Regions from separate parts of the Kitasatospora sp. NPDC001175 genome, predicted to be linked through region 1. Evidence: riboswitches for the same ligand, from Rfam matches in the RefSeq annotation. Region 1 holds a riboswitch; each other region holds the start of a gene.
What was found. Region 1 has a riboswitch for cobalamin ahead of cobN (cobaltochelatase subunit CobN). Riboswitches for the same ligand answer to the same signal wherever they lie in the genome.
Positions count from the first base shown of each region.

Region 1 (4,470 bases):
TCGGAGAGCGAGACCACCGCGTAGTCGTGGCCGAGCGGGGCGCCGGCCCGGGAGGCGGCGGCGTGCGCGGCCGTCATCCCCGGCACGATCCGCACCGGGACCGAGCGGTACGGCTCCTCGCAGGCGGCCTCGAGTACGGCGGTGGCCATCGCGAAGACGCCCGGGTCGCCGGAGGAGACCACGGCCACCCGGTGTCCGCGCCGGGCCAGGTCCAGGGCGAACTCGGCGCGCTCGGCCTCGACCTTGTTGTCCGAGCCGTGCCGCCGCTGGCCACTTCGCACCGGCACCCGGTCGAGGTACGTGGTGTAGCCCACCAGGTCGGTGGCGGCGGCGAGTTCACCGCGCGCCTCGGGGGTCAGCCAGAGCGGCCCGGCCGGTCCGAGACCGACCACCACGACCTCGCCCGCGTCCTCGCCCGTGTCCTCGCCCGCGACGGACTTCCCGGACTCGGCGGGCTGCCCGGACTCGGCGGACGTACGCCCGATCCGACTGGGCAGCACGGCGACCGAGAAGTACGGAACCGTCTCGGGGTCGACCTCGTCCAGCGGCGCGGTGCGCTCCCCGGCCATGGTGGCCCGCTCGACGTAACGGGCCTCGGCCAGCCGACCGGACCGCTCCAGCGCCCGCCGTACGGTCGGAAAGGTGCGGCCCAGCTTCATCACCACGGCGGAGTCGGTGGCGGCCAGACGCGCGGTCAGCTCCTCCTCGGGGAGGGTGCCGGGCAGGATGGTCAGCACCTCGTCGGCCTCGACCAGCGGCGTGCCCAGCCGTGCGGCGGCGGCGCTCACCGAGGTCACCCCGGGCACCACCTCGGTGGGGTAGCGGTGTGCCAGCCGCTTGTGCATGTGTTGGTACGAGCCGTAGAACAGCGGGTCACCCTCGGCCAGTACGACGACGGTCCGGCCCGCGTCCAGGTGGACGGCCAGCCGGGCGGCGGCCTCCTCGTAGAACTCGTCCAGTGCGCCCCGGTAGCCGCCGGGGTGGTCGGTGGACTCGACCGTGACCGGGTAGACCAGCTGCTCCTCGATCTGGTCGCCGCGCAGGTAGGGCCCGGCTATCGAGCGGGCGATGGAACGGCCGTGCCGGGCGCTGTGGTACGCCACCACGTCCGCCCGGCCGATCAGCGCGGCGGCTCTGACGGTCACCAGCTCCGGGTCGCCGGGGCCGAGGCCGACGCCGTACAGCCGCCCGGCCCCGTTCTCCTGATGTTCCGTCACTCTTCCTCACTCGCAATCGCGTTGATGGCCGCCGCGGCGATCGCACTGCCGCCGCGCCGGCCGCGTACCACCAGGTGGTCCAGGCCGGACGGGTGCGCGGCCAGCGCCTCCTTGGACTCGGCGGCACCGATGAAGCCGACCGGTACGCCGATCACGGCGGCGGGGCGCGGCGCACCGGCCTCGACCATCTCCAGCAGCCGGAACAGCGAGGTCGGCGCGTTGCCGACGGCGACCACGGCGCCCTCCAACCGGGGCAGCCAGAGCTCCATCGCGGCGGCGCTGCGGGTGTTGCCCATCTTCTTGGCCAGCTCGGGCACCGAGGGGTCGGAGAGGGTGCAGACCACCTCGTTGTCGGCGGGCAGCCGCTTGCGGGTCACTCCGCTCGCGACCATCGAAACGTCGCACAGGATCGGCGCACCGGCGTGCAGCGCGGCGCGCGCGCTCGCGACCACGCCGGGCGACCAGAGCAGGTCGTCGACCAGGTCGGTCATGCCGCACGCGTGGATCATCCGCACGGCGACCTGCGCCACGTCGGCGGGCAGGTGGGCCAGTTCGGCCTCGGCCCGGATGGTGGCAAAGGACTGGCGGTAGATGGCCGCGCCGTCCTTCTCGTACTCGATCACTTGGTCCTCCGGGCTTCGGCTACCGCCTCCGCCATCTGTTCCGTCGACACATCCACTGACACTCCCGCCCCCGGGGCCTCGACCCCGGGGCCGACGCGGGTCACCCGGTAGCCCTGCCCGGTGGCCAGGACGTCCACCCACTCCCCAGCCGGATGCCCGCAGCGCCGCTCGCAGCCGGACCAGTGCACGGGCAGTGGGCCGGCAGCGGCCGGGGTCTGCGCCGCGTCCAACGCCCGTGCGGCGTCGTCCCGTACGTCGGCGCGCGACTTGGCGCAGCCGGGCAGTCCGGTGCAGGCGCTGGCCCGTTCCCAGACCGAGCCGGGGGCGGTGCGGAAGCCGGCCGCGGCCAGTTCGGGCAGCCGGTCGACCGGCGCCCCCGGCAGGACGATCCCGCGCCAGGGGGTCAGCCGCAGCTCGCCGGCCGAGGCTGCGGCCAGCCGCCGCCACCGTGCGGCGCTCACCCGGCCGAAGCGCAGGCCCACGGAGAGTCCGCCGGGCAGTGCGCCCGGGGCCAAAGTGGCGGCCGGCAGCGCGGGCAGCGGTTCGGCGCCCGGGTCGAGCAGTCCGGGAACCTCGCGCAGGTGCCAGGCCTTGGCGCCACTGGTGCGCAGCATTTCCAGGAACTCCTCGGCGGCGCGGACCGCGTGCTCGGCGGCCCCGCCGGGCGGCACCGGGCGGGCGGTGGCGGCGCGGCCGAGGCGCAGCAGGGCGCCGCCGCCTGCGGTTGCGATCAATGTCACATCGGCGTCCAGTGCGGCGACGTCACCGCGCCCGTCGTCCAGGGCGAAGAGGAACTTGCCGGAGAGGCGGGCCGCGCTCTCGCTCGCGCACAGCCGCCGGTCGAGTTCCCGCACCCAGTCCTGGACGTCGGCGTGGCCGAGGCCGTCCAGCCCGGTGGCCGGGGAGGCGACGATGTTGCGGACCCGCTCATGGGTCTTTGAGGGCAGCAGGCCGGCGTCGCGCAGGCGGCGGCCGAGTTCGCCACCGGAGTCCGAAGGCAGGCCGCGCAGTTGGACGTTGCCGCGCGAGGTGGTCTCGAGTGCGCCGTCGCCCAGCTCCTCGGCCGCGTCGGCCAGCACCATTGCCTGACTGTTCGTCAGCAACCCGCCGGGTATGCGGATCCTGGCGAGGGAACCGTCGTCGGCGGTGTGCAGACGAAGGGCCCCCGGACAGACGTCCGAACGCCCGCGGTCGGGCGTACCGGGGCCCGGTGCGACGGAGTCGGGTACGGGTGGCATGGCGGCGAGCATACAGATTGCCGTTCCGGATGCACCGCCCGGAACAGATCACACTCCCCCAGCCCAGCCGCACCCCGTACGATGCTCCCGGGCGGTCCTGTGGGCCGTCCACGCCAGCGACGGCGCCAAGGGGAGGAAACCGGTGCAAACCCGGTGCGGTCCCGCCACTGTGACCACGGTTCACCGCCGTGGGAGCCAGGAACTCCTGCCGTCCTCCCTTAGCCCGGGGCGCGGACCCCGAGGAAGGCCTGAGACCTGTGCGCTGCCGCATGCCCGCACGCGCTGCTGCGTCCCGCCCGCTCGACGGGCGGGCTGAGCCGCTGGCACCCATCACTCCTGCGCTCCCTCCATCGCCGGCCGGCTGTCGCTCAGCGCTCTCAGAGCACCAACCAGCGGCTCGGCCGCGCGCGGCACACCTTTCGGCACGGGGCGCCGACCTGGCCGGGAGGGCCGTCGCGTGATCCTGCTGCTTTCCACCTCCGACACCGACCTGCTGAGCGCCCGCGCCTGTGCGGGCCCGGTCCGCTACCGCCTCGGGAACCCGGCCCGGCTGACCGCCGAGGACCTGCCCGCGCTGCTGGAGGGCACCGACCTGGTGGTCGTCCGGCTGCTCGGCGGCCGCCGCGCCTGGCAGGAGGGCCTGGACGCGCTGCTGGCCGGCCCGCGCCCGGTGGTCGTGCTGACGGGTGAGCAGGCGCCGGACGCCCAGTTGATGGAGCTGTCCACCGTCCCCGCCGGGATCGCAGCCGAGGCGCACGCCTACCTGGCGCACGGCGGCGCGGCCAACCTGGCCGAGCTCGGCGCCTTCCTCTCCGACACCGTGCTGCTGACCGGCCACGGTTTCACCCCGCCCGTCTCGGCCCCGGCCTGGGGCCCCCTGGAGCGCACCCCGCGGACCGCCGAGGGCCCCGTCGTCGCGGTGCTCTACTACCGCGCCCACCACATGAGCGGCAACACCGCCTTCGTCGAGGCCCTGTGCCAGGCGATCGAGGACCAGGGCGGCCGCCCGAAGCCGCTGTACTGCGCCTCGCTGCGCGGCGCCGAGCCCGAACTGCTCGCCGAACTCGGCCAGGCCGACGCGATCGTCACCACCGTGCTGGCGGCCGGCGGCACCCGGCCGGCCGACGCGCAGGCGGGCGGGGACGAGGAGGCCTGGGACGCGGGCGCGCTCGCCGCGCTCGACCGCCCGATCCTGCAGGCGCTCTGCCTGACCTGGTCGCGTGCCCAGTGGGAGGACAGCGACGACGGCCTCTCCCCGCTGGACACCGCCACCCAGGTCGCCGTGCCCGAGTTCGACGGCCGCCTGATCACCGTCCCGTTCTCCTTCAAGGAGCTGGACGAGGACGGTCTGACCGTCTACACCGCCGACCCCGAGCGCGCCGCCCGGGTCGC
Region 1 covers NZ_JBSFJU010000025.1:83,426-87,895, reverse strand. Annotated here, with positions in the region: gene ACWDAK_RS19825 (precorrin-2 C(20)-methyltransferase) at 1-1,217, opposite strand, end outside; gene ACWDAK_RS19820 (precorrin-8X methylmutase) at 1,214-1,840, opposite strand; gene ACWDAK_RS19815 (cobalamin biosynthesis protein CobG) at 1,837-3,078, opposite strand; cobalamin riboswitch at 3,154-3,305, shown strand; gene cobN (cobaltochelatase subunit CobN) at 3,536-4,470, shown strand, end outside.

Region 2 (4,470 bases), on a different contig from region 1:
CCTCAGGCATCGGAGGATGTCCGGCGGGAGGCTGCCGCGCGGCGCGCCACGCCCTCCAGGTGGGACTCGGTGGCGGGGGCGAGACGGCCCATCAGCAACTCGCCCCGCGCCCGCAACTCCTCCTGCCCGTCCGCCGCCACCTCGCGCAGGTCGGAGCGGCCGAGCACGCCGCGCATCCGGCGCAGCAAGCCCTCGGCCTGTTCCAGTCCCACATCGATGACACCGGCCAGCAGTTGGACCGCCTCCTTCCCCCGATCGGCGCCCGCTCCCGCACTCCCCTGTGCTGACACGACTTTCCCCACCCCTCCCCATAGGCGCGGCTGCGACGGCTTCCCGCCGGACGACGGTGCACGGCCCCCGCAGCCACCCGTGAACCTTCCCCGACACGGAAAGGCTCACCTCAAAGTCACACGAACCAGCTATCTCTCCCACAAATCCCATCAGCGTGATCTCGCCTTGTGATAGGACCTCGGCCTCAGAAGGTGCCGTGTGGTTCTTCGTCCGATTCCCTTTCAGGCGTCGTGGACGGCGGCTATGTGCGGGTGCTCTGGCGGGGCAGTGTGAACAGGCCTGGCTCAGGCTCCTCCAGGTCGGCGGAGAGCTGCATCAGCTCGGCGGCGTTGCGCGCCAGGCGCTTCGTTTCGTGGACGGTGAGGATCACGACCTGGTCGGGCGCGGCCTCCTTGAACTCGGTGGCGAGCTTTGAGGGCTGCCGCCATCTCAGGACGGTGCTTGACGCGGGTGCTGATCTTCTCTCGGAAGATCCTCGTGCAGCCCGCCGCCTCCAGCGCCTCGATCTGGCTGGCATGTCCCAGTCCGGCTGAGCGAAGGTGCGGGCCGTGCCGGACCGGCGCGGCCCGCGCCTCGTGGCGGACGCCCGTCCCGCCCCGGAGCGGTCAGGGCACCTCCTCCTCTGCCGTCCTCGGCCACGGCCAGCCGGGCCAGCGCGTCAGCGAGCCACCGGGGCGAACGCAGGTGGTCTGCGCCCCCCCTTTGATCTCACGAAGGCGTGTCAGCCAGCGAGTTCCTCCCGCAAGCGGCGGGCGGCGCCGACCAGGCTCTCCAGCGACGCCCGTGTCTCGGTCCAGCCGCGGGTCTTCAGCCCGCAATCGGGGTTGACCCACAGTCGCTCAGCCGGGATCACCGCGAGCCCGGCGCGCAGCAGCTCGACGACCTCCTCCGTGCTCGGGATCCGCGGGGAGTGGATGTTCCACACGCCGGGGCCGACCTCGCGCGGGTACCCGGCCTCGGCGAGTTCCCCGGCCACCTGCATGTGCGAGCGGGTGGCCTCCAGCGAGATCACGTCGGCGTCGAGCTCGTCGATGGCCGTCATGATCGCGCCGAACTCGGCGTAGCACATGTGGGTGTGGATCTGGGTGTCGGCGCGGACCCCGGAGGTGGCGAGGCGGAACGCCTCGGTGGCCCAGGCGAGGTAGGCCGGGCGGTCGGCGGTGCGAAGCGGCAGGGTCTCGCGCAGCGCCGGTTCGTCGACCTGAACGACGGCCGCGCCGGCGGCCTCCAGGTCGGTGACCTCGTCGCGCAGGGCGAGGGCGACCTGGCGGGCGGTGTCGGCGAGCGGCTGGTCGTCGCGGACGAAGGACCAGGCGAGCATGGTGACCGGGCCGGTGAGCATGCCTTTGACCGGACGACCCGTCAGGCCCTGCGCGTAGCCGAACCAGTCGACCGTCATAGAGTGCGGGCGGGAGATATCCCCGACCAGGACCGGCGGGCGCACGTACCGGGTGCCGTAGGACTGCACCCAGCCGTGCCGGGTGGCCAGGTAGCCGGTGAGCTGCTCCGCGAAGTACTGCACCATGTCGTTGCGCTCGGGCTCGCCGTGCACCAGGACGTCCAGCCCGGCCTTCTCCTGGAAGGCGATGACCTCGCGGACCTCCGCCTCCATCCGCTCCCGGTACGCAGCGGCGTCGATCCGCCCCGCAGTCAGATCTGCCCGGGCCACGCGCAGTTCGGAGGTCTGAGGGAAGGATCCGATGGTGGTGGTCGGCAGCAGCGGCAGCCCGAGCCTGGCTCGCTGAGCCTCGGCCCGCTGTGGGTATGCCTGGGCGCGGCGCGCGTCGGCCTCGGAGACGGCAGCGGTGCGGGCGCGGACCGCCGGGTCGCGGGTGATCGGCGAGGTGGCACGGGAGGCCAGGTCGGCGCGGTTGGCGGCGAGTTCGGCGGCGATCGCCCCCGCGCCCTCGCGCAGGCCCCGGGCCAGCAGCGCCACCTCAGCCGACTTCTGCTTGGCGAACGCGAGCCAGCGGACGATCTGCGGGTCGATGTCGCGCTCGATGGTGGCGTCGATGGGCACGTGCAGCAGCGAGCTGGACGGCGCCACGTCGACCGTGTCCGCGAGGCCGAGGAGGGTCGCCAGGGTGGCGAGCGACTTCTCCAGGTCGTTGATCCAGATGTTGCGGCCGTCGACCACCCCGGCGACCAGCCGCTTGCCGGGCAGGCCGCCGGCGGCGGCGAGATCGTCGAGGTTGGCGGCGGCAGATCCCGTGAAGTCCAGCGCCAAGCCCTCGACGGGGGCCTTGGCCAGCACCGGCAAGGCCTCGCCGAGGCGGTCGAAGTAGCTCGCGACCAGGAGCTTGGGCCGGTCGGTGAGGGCGCCGAGGTCGCGGTAGGCGCGGGCGGCGGCGTTGAGCTCGGCGGGGGTGCGGTCCTGGACGAGCGCGGGCTCGTCCAGCTGCACCCAGGCGGCGCCGGCGGCGCGCAGGTCGGCCAGCAGCTCGGCGTAGACGGGCAGCAGCCGGTCCAGCAGGGTGAGCGGCTCGAAGTCGGCGGCGACACCGGGCGCGGGCTTGGCCAGCAGCAGGTAGGTGACCGGGCCGACCAGCACCGGGCGGGCCTCGTGGCCGAGCGCCAGGGCCTCGGCCAGTTCGCCGGCGGCCTTGGCCGGGTTCGCGGTGAAGGCGGTGTCGGGGCCGAGTTCGGGCACCAGGTAGTGGTAGTTGGTGTCGAACCACTTGGTCATCTCCAGCGGCGCCACCTCCTGGGTGCCGCGTGCCATCGCGAAGTAACCGTCAAGCGGGTCGGCGTCGACGGCGGCGCGGTGGCGGGCCGGGATCGCGCCGACGGCTACCGTGGTGTCCAGAACATGGTCGTAGAGCGAGAAGTCCCCGGTGGGGACCTCCTCGATGCCGGAGTCGGCGAGCTGCTGCCAGTTCCCCCGGCGCAGGTCGGCGGCGGTGGCCAGTAGAGCGTCGGCGGTGACCGCGCCCTTCCAGTAGCCCTCGATCGCCTTCTTGAGCTCCCGGCCCCGGCCCTGGCGGGGGTAGCCGTACACGGTCGCGATTGCCGCGGCTGCGGACTTCGTGGTCAAGGGACTCTCCTTCGCGAGTCTGTCTCCTCAAGGGCCCGGCGACGGCACGAGAACGCGAAGGGATGACGAACCGGGCGGCGGCCGCCGTGGACGCGCGTGCCTGATCCGCCTGGTATGGTCGCCGACCCGCCCTCGAGGTCACCGGATGTCCACACGCGGATCGTCCGCGGGCGGGCAGCGGGCAGGTCTTCGGACTCGCGGACACACCCACCCGTGAAGGGCGGACACCTACTGGCCGTCGCTTCCCAAACCCGACCCGGGCCCAGTGCGTATGACGGCGGTCGTTCCCACTCACCGCTGCGGGGCAGTCCCGGATTCCCACCGGGTTCCCTCTTACGACACCCTGCCTGGCGGACAGGGCGAACCAGCTGCACCGGCCAGCCTAGAGCCAATCCGCCAGCATCCGGCTGGAGAATCACTCAATCGCCCACATATTGAGACGGCGTCGGATCCTCCCTCATCCGCCCGTGCTCCGTCCGGGACCTCGCCGTACTCGTCGACCGACCCCTGCCGCAGTGCTCCCCACGGCCTGGACCCGGGCTCTCTAGGCTAGGCGCATGCGGATCGTCTCCCTGTTGCCTGCTGCGACCGACATCGCCGCCGAGCTCGGTCTGGGTGGGGCCCTGGTCGGCCGGACTCACGAGTGCGACCGGCCGGCCGCCACCGTCGCGGGGATCCCGGTGGTGACGGCTGCCGAGTTCGACGCCGACCGGCTCACCAGCCGGGAGATCTCGGAGGCCGTCGGCGGCGCGGCCCACCGGGGCTCGTCGCTCTACACGCTCGACGTGGAAAAATTGGCCGCCCTCGCGCCCGACGTCGTCCTCACTCAGGACCTCTGCGAGGTGTGCGCCGTGTCCTACACCGGAGTGACCGAGGCCGTGCGGATCCTGGACGGCGGCCCGCGCGTGCTGAGCCTGGAACCCCGAACGCTCCCCGAGGTCATCGCCTGCCTGGAACACGTCGGCGCCGAACTCGGTGTCGCGGCCACCGCCGCCCGCGTCGCCGCCGCACTGCACGCGCGGCTGGACCGGGTAGCGGCGGCCGTGCATGGCCTGCCCCGACCACGGGTCGTCGCGGTGGAATGGCTCGACCCGCTCTGGCCCGCCGGCCACTGGGTGCCCGAGCAGGTCGAGATCGCGGGCGGG
Region 2 covers NZ_JBSFJU010000010.1:134,964-139,433, reverse strand. Annotated here, with positions in the region: gene ACWDAK_RS10595 (polyprenyl synthetase family protein) at 1-10, opposite strand, end outside; gene ACWDAK_RS10590 (hypothetical protein) at 3-290, opposite strand; gene ACWDAK_RS10585 (hypothetical protein) at 533-661, opposite strand; gene metE (5-methyltetrahydropteroyltriglutamate--homocysteine S-methyltransferase) at 1,013-3,325, opposite strand; cobalamin riboswitch at 3,501-3,696, opposite strand; gene ACWDAK_RS10575 (cobalamin-binding protein) at 3,883-4,470, shown strand, end outside.
Region 2: it holds a riboswitch for cobalamin, as region 1 does, so the genes downstream of both, metE (5-methyltetrahydropteroyltriglutamate--homocysteine S-methyltransferase) here and cobN (cobaltochelatase subunit CobN) in region 1, are expected to answer to the same signal.

Region 3 (4,470 bases), on a different contig from region 1:
TGCAGGTGCTGGCGCAGCCAGTCCAGCAGCCCGCCGAGCGAGTCCGCGTCACACACCGGCATCGGCCGGTCGACGAACTGCGCCTGCCCGCCGTCACGGTGCGGGGCGACCACCATCCGCCGGGCGATCCCCCGGGCCACCTCCGCGCCCTGCAGCTTGCGGACCAGGTGCAGGCAGGCGTCGATCCCGGCGGCCGTCCCGGCGGAGGTGATCACCGGATCGTCGTCCACGTAGAGCACGTCGGGTTCGACAGTGGTGCGCGGGAAGCGCCGGGCCATCTCGTCGACGTGCTTCCAGTGCGTGGTGGAGCGGCGCCCGTCCAGCAGCCCGGCGGCGCCCAGCAGAAAACTGCCGCTGCAGATGGACAACGCGCGCGCCCCGCGCTCGACTGCCGCGCGCAGTGCTTCGACGAGCGCCTCCGGATACTCGGCGCGCCGTCCGACCGCGGTGACCACGATCAGGTCCGCCTCGGCCAGCCGCTCCGGCCCGTACGGGACGTCCAGGCCGAAGCCGGCATGGGTGGCATGCCGCCCGGGACGGTCGGCAGCGAGGGCGAAGTCGTACACCGGCAGCCCGTCGTCGCTACGGTCGAGCCCGAACACCTCGGAGGCGACGCCGAGTTCGAACGGGTGGACCGGCTCCAGCACCACCGCGGCGACGTTCTTCAGCATCCGCCCAGGATGCCGTACGCCCTCGTCCGCCTCCGGGCCCCCGGCCCCACGGCGGCGGCCGTCGACCGCCGGGCCGTGCGCACCGCTCCGCATCCCCGTGCCCCTCCCTCGTCCGTCGCCCCTCCCCTGCCCGCCGTCCGGTGACTTCCGCCCCCGTGGCCGGCCGGGCCGCCGGCCGCCGCGGCATCGGCACGCCCCACCCCGCGAGAGGCTGGCAGGATTTCGACGCAATCGGTCGTTTCCGCCACTCGTGACAGCGGCCCGCGCGGACGAGGGTGGAGGACATGACTCCCGAGACCCTCGCGACCTCGCTCGGCCTGATCGGCGCCATCAGCGGCTTCGGACTGCTGGGCTTCCTGATCGGCCGTGAGCTGACCGGACGCGGCGGCGGGCCCGACCCGGGCGGCGGCTACGGCGGTCCTGATGACGGTCACGACGACCCCAACCACCCTTCGGCCCCGGTTCTTCCCGACCGCCCGTACGGCACCGTGCCAGCCGCCTCCGCCTTCCCCGCCAGCGCGTCCCTGCTCCCCACCGGCGCCCGCCCGGCGAGCCCTCCGTCCGGCGCCACACCCCTCGCCGGCACCCGCCCGCCCGCCACCCTGACTGCCGTGTGCACCCTCCCGTCGGGCACACTGTCCGGATGGGCATCCTCATCCGCCGCGCCCTCGAAGAGGACCTCGAAGCCGCAGGTGAAGTCACGGTCGAGGCGTTCGTGGGCGACGGTCACACCTCGCCGGACAGCGGCTACGTCCAGCTCCTCCGGGACGCCGGGCGCCGCAACGAGGAGGCCGAACTCCTCGTCGCGCTCGACCCGCACACCCGGCAGGTCCTCGGCTGTGTGACCCTCGCGGTCGGCGGCACCGAGTGGGCCGACATCGCCGAGCCGCACGAGGGCGAGATCCGGATGCTGGCGGTCGGCGCGGCGGCGCGCGGACGCGGCGCCGGAGAGGCCCTGGTCCGCGCCGCGATGGCCCGCTGTCGGGAGCTCCGGCTGGCCGGGATGGCCTTCTCGACCCGCCCGGCGATGAAGGCGGCGCACCGGATCTACGAGCGCCTGGGCTTCGTCCGAACCCCCGACCGGGACTGGACGGCCGCTCCCGGGATCGACCTGATGGTGTACTCGATCACCTTCTGAACACCCCTCCCGCACAACCATGCGGTTGGTCCGCCTGCGACACACGGCACTACATGTGGTGCCGCATCGTCGGACCGCCACAACATGTATGCTCGCTCTCGCTGTCGAAGCAGGGGAACCCGGTGTGAATCCGGGACTGCCCCGCAGCGGTGAGCGGGCGGCTCTCCAGGCCCCCGCAAGTCCGGCTACCTGCCGACGGTGTGCCACACGGCTTCCCCGCAGATGCCTTGCAGCACCGCAGTACGTCCGGGCCTCGCGGGTGGGCCAGGGGGTAGAGAGCGCGCCGGTCTCCGGTCGTGCTGCACCTCCCTGCGCTCATGTCGGTCCGGACGATCCTCATCCGACGCCGCCGCCAGGAGAGAAGCGCCTTGACCATCGCTGCCTCAGTTGCCCTGCCTTCCCAGGGTTCCGCCGCCACCACCCAGACCGACCCCGGTGCGGCACTGCTTCGGCTCCTCACCGACCGCAGCGTGGACCTCCCCCAGGTGGACCCCGGCCACGTCGCCGCCGCCGCGCTGCGCGGCCGCCACGCCGGCTCGGACTTCGCCGAGCTGCGCGGGCTGGCTGTGGAGGCCGCCGCGTCGATGATCGCCGAGGACCCCCAGTACTCGAAGCTGGCCGCCCGCCTGCTCGCCATGGAGATCGCCGACGAGGCGATGAGCCAGGGTGCCGTGTCGTTCTCCGCCTCGATCGCCGTCGGCCACGCCGAGGGGCTGATCGGCGACGCCACCGCCGCCCTGGTCGCCAAGCACGCCGAGGCCTTCGACGCCCTGATCGACCTGTCGGGCGACGACCGCTTCGAGTACTTCGGCCTGCGCACCGTGCAGTCCCGCTACCTGCTGCGCCACCCGATCACCCGCATGGTGATCGAGACCCCGCAGCACTTCCTGCTCCGCGTGGCGGCGGGCCTCGCGGTGGGCGACAGCGAGCAGTCGGTGGCCGAGGTGGCCGAGCTCTACCGGCTGATGAGCCGCCTGGAGTACCTGACCTCCTCCCCGACGCTCTTCAACTCCGGCACCAAGCACCCGCAGATGTCCAGCTGCTACCTGCTGGACTCGCCGCTGGACAACCTGGACTCGATCTACAACCGCTACGCGCAGATCGCCCGGCTGTCCAAGCACGCCGGCGGCATCGGCCTGTCCTACTCCCGGATCCGCTCGCGCGGCAGCCTGATCCGGGGCACCAACGGCAAGTCCAACGGCATCGTCCCGTTCCTGCGCACCCTGGACTCCTCGGTCGCCGCGGTCAACCAGGGCGGCCGTCGCAAGGGCGCGGCCTGCGTCTACCTGGAGACCTGGCACGCTGACATCGAGGAGTTCCTGGAGCTCCGCGACAACACCGGCGAGGAGGCCCGCCGGACCCACAACCTCAACCTGGCGCACTGGATCCCGGACGAGTTCATGCGCCGGGTCAACGCCAACGAGGACTGGTCGCTGTTCTCCCCGGCCGACGTCCCCGAGCTGGTCGACCTGTGGGGCGACGAGTTCGACGCCGCCTACTGCAAGGCCGAGGCCGAGGGCAAGGCCGTCCGCACCATCCCGGCGCAGACCCTGTACGCCCGGATGATGCGCACCCTGGCGCAGACCGGCAACGGCTGGATGACCTTCAAGGACGCCTCCAACCGCGCCGCCAACCAGACCGCGCTGCCCGGCCGCACCGTGCACTCCTCCAACCTCTGCACCGAGATCCTGGAGGTCACCGACGACTCCGAGACCGCGGTCTGCAACCTCGGCTCGGTCAACCTCGGTGCCCACGTGGCCGACGGCGCCAGTGCCGACGACCTCGTGAGCGCGATGGACTGGGAGCGGCTGGACGCCACCGTGCGCACCGCCGTGACCTTCCTCGACCGGGTCATCGACATCAACTTCTACCCGACCACCGAGGCCGGCGCGTCCAACTCCCGCTGGCGGCCGGTGGGTCTGGGCGTGATGGGCCTGCAGGACGTCTTCTTCAGGCTCCGCCTGGACTTCGACTCCACCGAGGCCAAGCACCTCTCCACGCTGATCGCCGAGCGCATCATGCTCACCGCCTACGAGCGCTCCAGCGAGCTGGCCGAGAAGTTCGGCCGCCACGAGGCGTACGAGGAGACCCGCGCCGCCCGCGGCCAGCTGCACATCGACCACTTCGACGTGACCCCGCAGTGGACCGAGCGCTGGGACGCCCTGCGTGCCAAGATCGCCGAGACCGGTCTGCGCAACTCCCTGCTGCTCGCCATCGCGCCGACCGCGACCATCGCGTCCATCGCCGGTGTGTACGAGTGCATCGAGCCGCAGGTCTCGAACCTGTTCAAGCGCGAGACCCTGTCCGGTGAGTTCCTCCAGGTCAACCCGTACCTGGTGCGGGAGCTGAAGGAGCTGGGCGTCTGGGACCAGCAGACCCGGGACGCGCTGCGCGACTCCAACGGCTCGGTCCAGGAGTTCAACTGGCTGCCCGCCGAGGTCCGTTCGCTCTACCGCACCGCGTGGGAGCTGCCGCAGCGTGCGCTGATCGACCTGGCCGCCGCCCGGATGCCCTACCTGGACCAGAGCCAGTCGCTGAACCTCTTCATGGCCGCGCCCACCATCGGCAAGCTCAGCTCGATGTACGCGTACGCCTGGAAGGTCGGCCTGAAGACCACCTACTACCTGCGCTCCCGCCCGGCCACCCGGATCGCCCAGGCCG
Region 3 covers NZ_JBSFJU010000011.1:142,924-147,393, forward strand. Annotated here, with positions in the region: gene ACWDAK_RS11365 (helix-turn-helix domain-containing protein) at 1-671, opposite strand, end outside; gene ACWDAK_RS11370 (GNAT family N-acetyltransferase) at 1,315-1,809, shown strand; cobalamin riboswitch at 1,863-2,020, shown strand; gene ACWDAK_RS11375 (ribonucleoside-diphosphate reductase subunit alpha) at 2,178-4,470, shown strand, end outside.
Region 3: it holds a riboswitch for cobalamin, as region 1 does, so the genes downstream of both, ACWDAK_RS11375 (ribonucleoside-diphosphate reductase subunit alpha) here and cobN (cobaltochelatase subunit CobN) in region 1, are expected to answer to the same signal.

Region 4 (4,470 bases), on a different contig from region 1:
CAGCGACTGGTACGCGAAGCGGCGGCCGCGGCGCTCCTCGTGCCGGGCGTACTCCCGGCCCTCGATCCGCCAGTCGTGCGGCTTCGCCTCGGTCTCCGGCAGCACGAATCCCCCGATCCCCGGTCACGGCAGACCCCCAACCTACCTGGAAACCGGGCGAGTTGTACGTTGACCGGGGATCGGCGCGGCGCGGGTCGACCCGGGCCAGGTTCACGACCAGCGCTGCTCGACCTTGGCGAAGCGCCAGTAGCCGATCGCCGCGACCCAGACCACGAAGAACAGGCCGACGATCACAAAACCGACGTTGTCCAGACTCAGTCCGGCGATCCAGCCGGTCACCGGGTCGGTGAGGTCCAGCTTCTCGTGCAGGACACCGACCAGTTCGATGGTCCCGATGATGAAGGCGACCGCAATGGAGAGACCGGTGATGGTCAAGTTGTAGTACACCTTGCGGACCGGGTTGGAGAACGCCCACTGGTACGCGAAGTTCATGAAGGTGCCGTCGAGGGTGTCGAACAGGCTCATTCCGGCCGCGAACAGCAGGGGCAGGCAGACGATGGCGTACCAGGGCAGACCGGCCGCCGCGCCCGAACCCGCCATCACCATCAGGGTGACCTCGGTCGCGGTGTCGAAGCCGAGACCGAGCACCATGCCGACGGGGAACATCTGGCCGGGCCGGGTGATCGAGCGGGTGGCCCGGGAGAGGATCCGGTTCATCAGACCGCGCGAGTTGAGGTGCGCCTCCAGCTCGCGCTCGTCGTACTGGCCCGCGCGCATCGCCCGGAACACCTTCGCGATCCCCACCAGCGCGGCCAGGTTGAGCGCGGCGATCAGGTAGAGGAACACCCCTGAGGCGGTGGTGCCTATCATGCCGAGCACCTGGTGGGTCGTGGACTGGTCGTCCATCAGTGTCCCGGCCAACGCGGCACCGCCGGCCACCAGCGCCGCCATGATGACCACCATCGAGGAGTGGCCGAGCGCGAACCAGAAGCCCACCGAGACCGGGCGCTTGCCGTCGGCCATCAGCTTGCGGGTGGTGTTGTCGATGACGGCGATGTGGTCGGCGTCGAAGGCGTGCCGCATCCCCAGGGTGTACGCGGTCACGCCGAGGCCGATCCCGTAGACCTGGGTTCCGACCTGGTACTTCTCCGGCGCCACCAGGAGGATCAGGACTCCGAAGGCCAGCACGTGCATGGCCAGGATCACCGCCATCAGGCCGGCGGTCCGCACGGTGTCCTCGCGCTTCCAGCGGAAGGCGGGCAGGGCGGGGGCCGCCGCCGGAGCGGCTTCGGTTCTGGGCAGGGTCATCTGCGGGTCACGCTCCAGCACCTCGTGGATCCGTTCGTGAGATGCCGTGGCCGGTCTCCTGGCTGACGGGTCGAACGCACCCGCACCCGGCCTTCCCGGACGCGTTCTCGTCCAGTGGCCGCCCGTCCCTGGCGGGGGCGGGGATGATGCCGGTACTTCCCGATCACAGTGGCGAGGGCCGCTCCGGTCTGGGACTCCTGAGAGTCCGTCACCGGTCTTCCCGAGCACCACGGCGGGCACAACGGTAGGGGGCCGTACGGCACCACTGCAAGCCTGCACAGCTGTGCAGGTGTCGGGTATCACAGGTACCGCTGCTGCGAGAATGCCTGGCATGCATCTCGTCCCCGCCGACCGTGCCGACCGCAGGACCATCGACGGGCACCGGGTCTGCGAGGCGATCGCCGCGATCGGCGACACCGAGCACGTCCGGTCCTGGGCCGAACGCTTCGCCCTGCTCGCCGACCCCGGACGGCTCTCGCTGCTGCTCGCCCTCCACGAGACGGGACCGCTCGCCGTCACCGACCTCGCCGTCGCCACCGGCATGCGCGACCCGGCGGTCTCCCAGGCGCTGCGCCTGCTGCGCGCCGCCGGGCTGGTCAGCGGCGAGCGCGACGGGCGGATCATCCGCTACCGGCTGGTCGACCCCGCCGTCGCCGAGGTGCTGGCACACGGGGTGCTGGGCCACCGGGACTGAGCTGCGGTGTGCCCGATCCTCCCGACGGCCCGTGCGTAGCTTGTATCCTTCTGTTGTCAGCTGACGGACCGATCCCCGCGGGCACGGCGAGGGAGGCGGAGATGGCAGCAGCGGAGCCCGACCGGGGCACTCCCGAGAAGCGCGGACGGCTGAGCCGGCCCCTGGTGCTCGCCGCGGCCGTCTCGCTGGTCGACCGGGAGGGGCTGGGCGCGCTCACCATGCGCCGGCTGGCCGCCGATCTGGGCGTGGAGTCGATGGCCATCTACCGCTACACGCCGGGCAAGGAAGCCCTGCTGGACGGCCTGGTGGAGGCCTACTTCGCCGAGGTGATCACCCAACTGCGGAGCTCGGCCGAGGCCACCGCGGCGGCCGGAGGCGGTCGGGCCTGGCGGGCGGAGCTACGCCGGATCGCCGGCGCCTTCGCCTCGGTGGCGCACGTCCACCCCGAGATCCTGCCGCTGGTGGCCACCCGCCCGCTGAGCGTCCCGATGGCCCGCCGCCCCGCCCCGGTGCTGCAGCTCACCGAGCATCTCCTCGCCGTGCTCGGCCGGGCCGGTTTCGACCACGCCACCTCGCTGATGATCTACCGGAGGTTCGTGGCCTGGAACCTGGGCTGCCTGCTGGTCGACAAGCGCCAGGTGATCGACGACCCCGACGAGCCGGACCCGATGCTGCGCCTGGGCCTGCACCGCCTGCCCGCCGACCGGTACCCGAGGCTGCGGGCGCTGGTCCCGCTGCTGGCGGACTACGACGACCAGGAGGAGCTGCTGGCCGGGCTGGACAGCCTGCTGAGTCGGATGCCCGACGCGCCCCTTGACTCGTTCTACGACGGAAGAGCACGCTGAAGATACAGCGTAAACATACGGAGTCACCCACACGCGGCGTCGTCGGCAGCGGAGCCGGACTCCGCGACGGCGCCCGGAAGAGGTCGCCATGTCCGATCGCGACAGAATTCTCCGGGTCCGCGTGACCGCGACGGATCCGACCGTCCTGCACACCCTCCTCCGCGAGAAGCGGCCCGACGTCGGCGGACGTCCCCACCGCGGTGCCGACCGGAGCATCAGCATCGAGGCGTACGTCTCCCCCGCCGAGGCCGAGGACCTCGAACGCGAGGGTGTCACGGTCCAGGTGATCGAGGACGCCACCGCCACCGGACGCGCCCGCCAGGCGGAGGTCGGCCGGGGCAACCGGTACGCGGTCGGCGAGCAGATCCCGCGCGGGCTGGGCCTCAAGGCGCACGACTGACCCGAGGAGGCCCAGATGTCGTACCTGAACACCACCGAGGTCGACTCCGCGGTGGTCAGCCTGTCCACCGCCTATCCCTCACTCTGCCAGCTGGTCACCCTCCTGGAACCGTCGGTCGAGGGGAACACCTGCCACGCCCTGCGGATCGGCGCCGCCCCGACCGGCACCAGGGACTGCGCCGTGCTGATCGGCGGCGTGCACGCCCGAGAATGGGGCAGCTGCGAGATCCTGGTCCACCTCGCCGCCGACCTGCTGGAGGCGTACCACACCGGTACCGGCCTGGGGTACGGCGCCACGAGCTTCAGCTCGGCACAGGTGCGGACCGTGCTGGAGGGCATGGACCTGGTCGTCTTCCCGCTGGTCAACCCGGACGGGCGGCACTACAGCCAGACCGTGGACCCGATGTGGCGAAAGAACCGCAACCCCGCCTACTCGCACGGCCCTTCCTGCGTCGGCGTCGACATCAACCGCAACTACGACTTCCTGTTCGACTTCACCACCGCCTTCGCCCCGCACTCGGGGGTCCAGGTCTCCGAAGACCCGTGCGACTACCAGGTGTTCCACGGGCCGGCCGCCTTCTCCGAACCCGAGACCCGCAACGTCCGCCGCCTGCTGGACTCCTACCCCCGCACCCGGTGGTTCGTCGATGTGCACAGCTACTCCGAGGACATGCTCTACGTCTGGGGCGACGACCAGGACCAGTCCACCGACCAGACCATGACCTTCCGGAACCCCGCCTTCGACGGGCAGCGCGGGCTCGCGGCCGACAGGTACGGGGAGTTCATCGCCAAGGACGACTTCGACACCTCGGTGCTGCTCGCCCAGCGGTTCTGCCAGGGGTTGCAGGGCGTCCGCGGCACCGCGTACACGCCGAAGGCCGGCTACGACCTCTACCCGACCAGCGGGACCAGCGACGACTACGCCTACTCCCGGCACCTCGTCGACCCGTCCAAGGGCAAGGTCTTCGCTTACACCATCGAGTGGGGCACCGAGTTCCAGCCGCCCTGGTCGGAGATGTCGGAGATCATCAAGGAGGTCGACGCCGGCCTGGTGCGGTTCTGCCTGGCAGCCCTGCAGCCGTGACGGCCCGACCGGCACGGCGTCGCTGCCCGACCGGCACGGCGGTGACGGCCCGACCGGCACGGCGTCGCTGCCCGACCGGCACGGCGGTGACGGCCCGACCGGCGCGGCGTCGCTGCCCGACCGGCACGGCGGTGACGGGC
Region 4 covers NZ_JBSFJU010000006.1:91,885-96,354, reverse strand. Annotated here, with positions in the region: gene ACWDAK_RS06815 (isochorismatase family protein) at 1-105, opposite strand, end outside; gene ACWDAK_RS06810 (Nickel transporter NicT) at 211-1,308, opposite strand; cobalamin riboswitch at 1,340-1,555, opposite strand; gene ACWDAK_RS06805 (ArsR/SmtB family transcription factor) at 1,640-2,002, shown strand; gene ACWDAK_RS06800 (TetR/AcrR family transcriptional regulator) at 2,104-2,847, shown strand; gene ACWDAK_RS06795 (hypothetical protein) at 2,936-3,247, shown strand; gene ACWDAK_RS06790 (M14 family metallopeptidase) at 3,263-4,330, shown strand.
Region 4: it holds a riboswitch for cobalamin, as region 1 does, so the genes downstream of both, ACWDAK_RS06810 (Nickel transporter NicT) here and cobN (cobaltochelatase subunit CobN) in region 1, are expected to answer to the same signal.